Regions from separate parts of the Paenibacillus sp. JT31N17 genome, predicted to be linked through region 2. Evidence: riboswitches for the same ligand, from Rfam matches in the RefSeq annotation. Region 2 holds a riboswitch; the other holds the start of a gene.

Evidence for each region. A riboswitch is a leader RNA that binds a small molecule or an ion and turns the genes downstream of it on or off. The one in region 2 is predicted to bind cyclic di-GMP.
Region 1: another riboswitch for cyclic di-GMP. It lies ahead of AC0YOB_RS21560 (hypothetical protein); the one in region 2 lies ahead of AC0YOB_RS25460 (acyl carrier protein).

The regions. Positions count from the first base shown of each region.
Region 1 covers NZ_JBWDNP010000006.1:447,042-451,254, forward strand. The annotation lists gene AC0YOB_RS21550 (ABC transporter ATP-binding protein) at 1-1,733, shown strand, start outside; gene AC0YOB_RS21555 (helix-turn-helix domain-containing protein) at 2,027-2,356, shown strand; gene AC0YOB_RS21560 (hypothetical protein) at 2,360-2,566, opposite strand; cyclic di-GMP riboswitch class II at 2,546-2,628, opposite strand; gene galE (UDP-glucose 4-epimerase GalE) at 2,731-3,780, opposite strand; gene AC0YOB_RS21570 (lipopolysaccharide biosynthesis protein) at 3,786-4,213, opposite strand, start outside.
Region 2 covers NZ_JBWDNP010000009.1:245,435-249,647, reverse strand. The annotation lists gene AC0YOB_RS25470 (hypothetical protein) at 28-981, opposite strand; gene AC0YOB_RS25465 (3-oxoacyl-ACP synthase III family protein) at 1,068-2,057, opposite strand; gene AC0YOB_RS25460 (acyl carrier protein) at 2,148-2,405, opposite strand; cyclic di-GMP riboswitch class I at 2,589-2,682, opposite strand; gene AC0YOB_RS25455 (ABC transporter permease) at 3,451-4,213, shown strand, end outside.

The sequences.
Region 1 (4,213 bases), on a different contig from region 2:
TTGGTATGGTATTCAGCAGTCTCCTTGAAAGTCTCGGCATTCTGCTGCTGATCCCCATGATCAGCATGAGTGGGATTTTGAGCGTACAGCAGGCAAGCGGCTACGATTTCAAAATTCTCGAAGAGCTGCGGGCAATGCCACAGACGTTGGCGCTGACCCTGATTTTGTCTCTTTATGTATTGATCGTGTTCGGTCAAAATCTCATTCAGCGTAAAATAACGATCCGCAATGTGGAGATCCAGCAGATCTTCAGCCGCAAGCTGCGCTTTGAAACCTACAGCACACTGCTCGCGTCCAGGTGGTCCTTTTTCCTCCAGAAGAGGAAGTCGGATCTCATTAATCTGTTAACGATCGAGCTTGCGCGCGTCATTAGCGGAATCAACCTGTTTCTCCAGCTCGTGACCTCCTTCCTGTTTACGCTTATCCAGATTGTGTTCGCCTTCTGGCTCTCGCCGGCCATGACTTTATTCGTACTGGGCTGCGGAACGGTTCTTGCGCTGTTCTCGCGCCAATATATTCATCAGGCGAAGGTGCTCGGCAGTCAAACCTCGGAGCTCTCGCAAAGCTACCTTGCCGGCATTACCGATCAGTTGAACGGTATCAAGGACATCAAGAGCAACAACCTCGAGGAATCCCGCCTGGGCTGGCTTCATTCGCTTACCCAGGGGATGATGCATGAGCAGATGGAGTATATCCGGCTCAGAATGAATTCGCAGCTGGTTTACAAAATATCCTCTGCTCTATTGATCGCGGGCTTCGTGTTTATCTCATTCCAGTTCTTTCATACGCAGGGTCCCCAGCTTCTGCTGGTTATCCTGATCTTCGCCAGGCTGTGGCCGAGATTCACAGGCATTCAATCCAATCTGGAGCAGCTGGCGGCAACGGTCCCCGCCTTCAAAGCGCTCATCAGCCTCCAGAAGGAATGCGCGGAAGCGGTGGAGCAGCACGAGGCGGGTCCTGCCGGCCTGAGTCCGGCCCCGCTTCGTCTGGAGCATGGGCTTACCTGTGACAATGTGTATTTCCGCTACCACCGGCAGGAGGCTGCGCATACGCTTCAGGCAATTAATCTGTTCATTCCCGCTAACCGGATGACAGCCTTTGTCGGACGTTCCGGCGCGGGAAAAAGCACGTTGATCGATCTGCTGATGGGCCTGATGCAGCCTGAATCGGGCCGGATTCTCATCGACGGAGAACCCATTACCAACGCGAATCTGTTTGCCTACCGGCGGTCCATCGGCTATGTGGCGCAGGACCCCTTTCTGTACAATGCCAGCATCAGGGAAAACCTGCTGATGATCAGGCCCGATGCCAGCGAGGATCAGCTGTGGGAAGCGCTGGACTTCGCCTCGTCCGCTGAATTTGTCCGTGCGCTGCCTCTGGGGCTGGAAACGCTCATTGGCGACAGGGGCATCCGGCTGTCCGGAGGCGAAAGGCAGCGGCTTGTGCTGGCGCGGGCCATCATCAGCAAACCGGCCGTGCTCGTGCTGGACGAGGCGACAAGCGCGCTGGATACCGAGAACGAGAAGAAAATCCAGGAGGCGCTGGAGCGGTTGAAAGGAACTATGACCATTATTGTGGTCGCCCATCGTTTATCCACAATCCGTCACGCGGATCAGGTCATTGTCATTGATCAGGGGAAAGTGGTGCAGCGCGGAGGCTTCATGCAGCTTGCGTCTGATCGGGACGGAGTATTCGGCCATCTGCTTGATAATCAGAAGGAAGCCATTGTATAGCTGCCGTAGAGGATGAGGAAACAGGCAGATTCATGCGGCCATGCATGAAAAGAAACGGCTATCGCCGTCCTTTGGCGGCAAAACCCTGGTTTCTTCCCTCAGAAATATAAGCAAAGTATAATCGGGATTTATACTTTCATATATTTCAAAAAAAAAGCGGAAAAGTCTTCAGCGCAATAAAACCGCTGTTCACTTTTCCGCAACTGTTCGTTATAAGCAACAGATTCTTTCTTAATGAAGAAGAATCCGATATAATAAGGTTCAGCAAGCTATAACATTGGAGGATACGTATAATGATTGGAGAACGCATACAACTGCTGCGCAAAAGAAAGGCGCTCTCTTTAACCGAGCTCTCTGAGCGGGCGGGCGTGGCCAAGTCCTACTTAAGTTCCATTGAACGTGGGATTCAGCAAAATCCCTCCATTCAATTTCTCGAGAAAGTCGGAACCGTACTGGGTATTTCCGTAGAAGAACTGCTTCACGTCCAGAAGTCCGATGACGAAGCAAGGCAGCTTGACCGGGAATGGGAAGACCTCGTACGCGAAGCCATGGCATCAGGCGTGAGCAAGGAACAGTTTAAAGAATTTCTGGAATTCAACAAATGGAGGCTCCACAAGGATTAGGCACTATGTAGATGTATTTTCTTCCATGGGTAATGTGCCGTTTTCCAGTTTCGGGAGGGCGCTCAGAACACCCCGGATGACTTCCCGGTCAAGCCCCATTGCCCGTGCGATCATAATCAATTCAACCCACTCTTTGTCCAAATTATCCTTGCGAATCCGTTCTGCAAGCGCCATAACCATTTCCTCCGCTCCGAATTCGGCCGGTTGCACCACTGACTCCATGCGTTTAAGGTGCCCAGGTAAAAACGCACTTCTTCGTCTCCTATTTAAATGTAATCGTTTTCTATATTCACCATTATAATCAAGCCTTTCCGCTGATGCTGTCGCTTCGTGCGATCGAATTTTGATTTTTTCAACTAATTTTGTCGAATAATTCACATTTTTAGTAAAGCAGTCATGAACCGATTCTCATGGATATCGTAGCCTTCGGGATTATTCGCCTGCCATCGCCAAGTATCCTCGCACATCTCCTCGATACAACGGTCTGCAGTCCATCCAAGCTCTTGTCTGGCCTTCCGGATGTCCGCGCAGCTGACCGCAATATCCCCCGGCCTGCGGGCAGCGAAGCGGTACGGCACATGAATCCCCGTCGCTTTCTCGAAGGCCGCTATCATCTCCAGAACGCTTGAACCTCGCCCGGTTCCCAGGTTGTAAATATTCAGACCCGATGAATCCAGAATGCGTCCAAGGGCTCTGATATGCCCAAGCGCCAGATCTACAACATGGATGTAATCCCTGATTCCCGTGCCGTCAGGGGTAGGATAGTCGCTTCCATATATGCTCAGCTCTTCCAGCCTCCCGGCAGCCACCTGCGACAAATAAGGCATCAGATTGTTAGGCGTGCCCGAGGGATTCTCACCGATTCTCCCGCTCTTATGGGCGCCGGCAGGATTGAAATAGCGGAGAATGCTGATTCCCCATTCGGGATTGGATGCCGCCAGATCCTGCAATATCTGCTCAATCATTTGTTTGGTGCGGCCATAGGGGCTGGATGCGCCAATGGGCGAATTCTCGGACACCGGCATATCCCCGGATGCCCCGTACACGGTGGCAGAAGAGCTGAACACAAGCTTGTGCACGCCATATTTGCTCATGATCTCGCACAGCGCCAGCGTGCTGTTCATATTCATCTCATAATACCAAAGCGGTGAACGAACCGACTCGCCGACCGCCTTGAGACCGGCAAAATGGATGGCGGCATCGATTTGATTTCTTGCAAAAACGGCCTCAAGAGCGCTGCGGTCTCTTACGTCCAATTGATAGAACCGAAAGGATTTCCCTGTGATTTCCTTTACCCGATTGAGCGCCTCCGGGCTGCTGTTGGCGAAATTATCCACCACAATGATGTCATATCCGGCCTCCAGCAGCTCGACGCAGGTATGGGTTCCAATATATCCGGCCCCGCCGGTAACCAATATCGCCATAAGGATTATCCCTCCATATTGTGATTGACCTTGCGGCTCATCGCCAGCCTGCGGATGATGCTCCGGCTGATTCCGAGCAGATAGCCAAACTCTTCCGTACGGTGAAACAGTGCGATATAAAGAACATTCACGGTGAAAAAGCCCGCAATGCCTTTCCCTATCAGCTCTGCAAAGCCGTTCGCGGGAATGAAATGGCATACTGCGCTGGCAAGGGCATAAGCACCCGCGCCTGCCAATGTATAGATGAAATAGGTCTTGAAATAATCCGTCAAGGGCCGCTGGAATACATTCCGGTAGACAAAATAAGGAGTCGTCCAGAAGGGAACGGCCAAGCTGCTGATGAGCGACCCGATAAACACGCCGGCTATCCCGATCGTCTGGACGAGCGTAATGGACACGCCAAGGCATACGGCCGCCTGAATGAGCGGGGCAT
Region 2 (4,213 bases):
AATTACAATCGGTTTTTTTTCAACGCTTCAAACTTTCTCAATTTCTAAAAAAATAACTACCTGGTTTTGCTCCACAAAGATATCGACATCGTTTATACTTTCTTGTGGTATTAGTTCTACGAGCTCTTGCATTTGTCCATTAGTTCGATAAATAAGCCACCAATCCATCACAGCTTCCATATAGCCACAATCAGCAACGTCCGGAAGATAATTACCTATCAACAACCGTCCTCTTGGGTTTAGTAAATCAAATAACTTGCTAGTTAATTTTTTTGCTACGCTATCCTTCAGATAATCATATAGACCAGCAGTGTATATCAAATCAAACTTAGGAAGAGACACTCTATCTTTAAGAATGTCAAGAACAGAGGCATGTATGGCTTCACCAAAGTCTTTTATCAGCTCTTCTGTCACAGAAAGGGATTCTTTATCTTGATCAATGGCCACAAACTTACCAATACTTTGGTTATTAGTCGTAACACTATCTTGCACTTCTCTTAAATGACCAGAAGAGATCGCAAGAATAGAAGGATTCTTAATTCGTTCTGATGTTTGATTAATTTTTCTGGAGAGGATACGTCTTCTTTCACGAACAGCATTGCATGCATTGCTTATGCTGTTTAACTCGTAGTATAGAGCCTCCGAAACATCTGCTTGTCCCTCCTTGAAAGGTAGCAAAGTTTTGTCATTATAAGCATAAATCAAGTCCATCATGACAGGGTCACCTGCATAGCCACGTGGTTTTTCGAACACTCGACGTGTTAGTGGCTCCTGTAGAAAGAAATGGTGTATTGAATGTTCACGATATTGTATGATAAATCGTTCCCAGTCTTCTGTTGATAAATGTGTACGTATGTTTCTTAATCCACCATACAAAGTACTTAAAGCTGCAGAGAATTGACCTTGATTAATCAATCCTTCAACCTGACCAAAAAGAAGCTCTTTTATATCCGTAATGTCCAACCTATCGGCTAGATTCAATTTAGTGCACCTCCGCAATAATCATGAGTACGTCCATTATATAGAGAGCATTTCGGATATTATTCGATTTAGATTAGTCCTTTCATTTACCAAGTAAGAGAGCATACTCCCCATGACAGACCCGCACCAAACCCGGCAAGCATCAGTTTATCCCCACGTTTAATTCTTTCAGCTTTCAATTCGTGGTATAAGGCAATGGGAATAGTTGAAGAGTTCGTATTTCCGTAGTCCCGAATCTGTATAGAGAACTTGTCTTTAGGAATCTCTAGCTTACCGCGGAGAGCGTCTATCACATATTCGTTAGCTTGATGAAAGACAAAGAAATCGTAATCATGGACAGTCTCTTTGTTTTGCTCGAGAAATCTTTTTATACTTAGTCTTACTTCTTTTAATACAAAATTAAAGACATCGAAGCCATCCATATAAAGTTCAGCTCTTGAACGCGTGTTACCCAATTTATCAACTTGTTCTACTAGCGCTTCAGGAGTAATGGGTTCGCGTAACCCACCTGCAGGAATGATTACTTTGCCTACACCACCACCATCTGTACCAAAAGTGAAGGTTCCTATAGATGAAGTCCCAAGTTCACTCCTGGATAGTAAAGTAGCCGTTGCACCATTTCCAAATAAGGGCCGTATAGATTTGTCTTTAGGATTTACAAATTTGGTGCTAGTATCTGAGGTGACCAACAACACATTTTTCGCCGTTCCGTTTTCAATCAATCCTTTGGCTAAGGAAAGTGTATACACGAACCCTGAGCATGCAAGGTTAATATCCAAAGCCCCACACGAATTTGGTAGACCTACTCGATGTTGAATTAAACAGGATGTTGATGGCATTAGATAATCAGGTGTTGCCGTACAGTACAATAGAAACTCAATCTCTGACGGGTGACATACATTAGAATCAAACAATTTTTGTATGGCTTGACATGCTAGGTCCGAGGGGTATTCATTATCACCAGCGATATGTTTGGAGTAGATGCCTGTTTTTTGGGTTACGCTACTTTCTGGATCGTTATATTCTTTGTTCTCAGGAACGGAAACTTCAATCGCTTTTATAAAACTTGTATACATAAATCTCACCCTCTTTGTCGCAATGATGGAGACCAAATATATTCAGTGTAGACCCGAATAAGATCAACATTAAAACTACAAATCAAATCATTACTCCATTTTAGATAATTTCGTTTCCACTTGATCGATTATCTTTTTGACAGTAGAAAAGTCCGAAATGAGTAGTTCGTCACCATCATTAAAATTAACTCCAGTGCTATCTTCCAAATCAATTACCAGTGTCACGAAGTCCAAAGAGTCTAGTCCTACCGCAGTTAGATCTTCGTTCATATCAATCTCACGTTGTAACTTCAATGTTTGTTTCACTATTGCAATAATTTCCGGTGTGACTTCATTAATAGTTTTCATTAACTTATCTCCTCATTAATGTAATTTTGTAGCTTAAATGAATAGTTTAGCTATTTTTCTGTTCAACCAACCCGAACAGATAGGCGAATGATCCTTTCAAATCGGATCCTACAATATTTTTTGTACGCAAAAAACCTCCAATCTAATAGATTAGGAGAATACGAAGGAAAAATATCCATCATATTCGGTAACTGGCTGGCATCATGGAATAGCTCGTCCACCTTAGCCCCTATAGCTTTGCGTCCCCCCTTTTCAGATGGGTTTGCCTTTGTCGCATGAAATTTTAATTTACTTTACTAATATATACTTATATACCACATTATAGAATGGTCTTTTCGACCTATTTCGGTAAATTTCAACAAGATTCGTGCAAAATTCTTATGTGAAACGAAATATATGACCCCCTCTCTACGTTTAATATCTTTCAAATTGCTCCCCCACGCCCGCCGCGCCAGGAATTTTTAAGCATATATCGATTTCCTAAAACTTACCTTTACATATGAATTTAACTAATTTTTTATAGGTTTCCGCCTATCTCAACAATTGATCAGCAAAACACCCAATACTAAAAAAACCTCTATAACATAAATTAACCCAATAATAACTTGTATCTTTACTCTTAATTTCTTATATCGGTTTATTTCGTATATTTTTGAGCTGCATATATTAGAAACCATAATCTCCGCGAGACTCCTCCCATTGCATGAAGGAATCGACAAAACTTTACAAAAATCGCCATCCCTATTATAATACATTTGCTTACAAGATTAATTATTTTGTTTGTAAATTATTGTACATATTGAGAGGGTTAAAAGGAGGTGTAGCGGCAAAATATTGGATATTATTGGAAATATAAAAAACGATGGGAATCTATAATTCATCTATATGAAAAACACTCAAATGAATGCGCGCTTGACAAAGATTTTTGGATTTAAGCAAGACAGACAAGGTCAAAGCAATTATTTTAAGTTGTGAAAACTTCCGGTTTTGCTTCTGCTTTTGTCGTCATTACCGACGATCTCGTCATGTAGAAGGGAACATCGAAATGAAACTGCTAGTGGCCGGTAAAAAGGCTAAAAATCTCCGGCGATACGTTGCGTTAGGGCTTATGATGCTGCCGGGCATCCTCTACCTTTTGATCAACAATTATTTGCCGATGTTCGGCGTCATCATCGCGTTTAAAGATTTCAACTATACCAAGGGCATCTTCGGCAGCAACTGGATCGGGTTCAAAAATTTCGAGTATCTATTCAAGACATCCGATGCGCTCCTGATTACCCGAAATACCATTCTATATAATGCCGCTTTCATCTGTTTAAACCTAATCGTGCCGGTCTTTATGGCGATTCTGCTCAATGAAGTCAGGAAAAGGTGGCTATCGCGCTTTTATCAGACCGTTATCCTGCTGCCCTACCTGATCTCGATGGTCATCGTCGGCTACCTCGTCTTCGCGATGCTCAGTGCGGATACCGGCTTCCTGAACAAAACGGCCCTGCCGATGCTGGGCTTGCCGGACTTCTCCTGGTACAGCGAGGCGCATGTATGGCCTTATATTCTGACCGTTGTTCATCTATGGATCAGCGCGGGCTCCTTGAGCGTGATCTACTTAGCCTCGATTATCGGCATCGATCCCGAGTATTACGAGGCGGCTACGATCGATGGGGCCGGTAAGTGGCAGCAGATCAAGCGCATCACAATTCCGCTGCTGGTGCCGGTGATTACGATTATGACGCTGCTGCAGATCGGCCGCATCTTCTATTCCGACTTCGGCTTGTTCTATCAGGTGCCGCTGAACGCGGGCGCTCTGC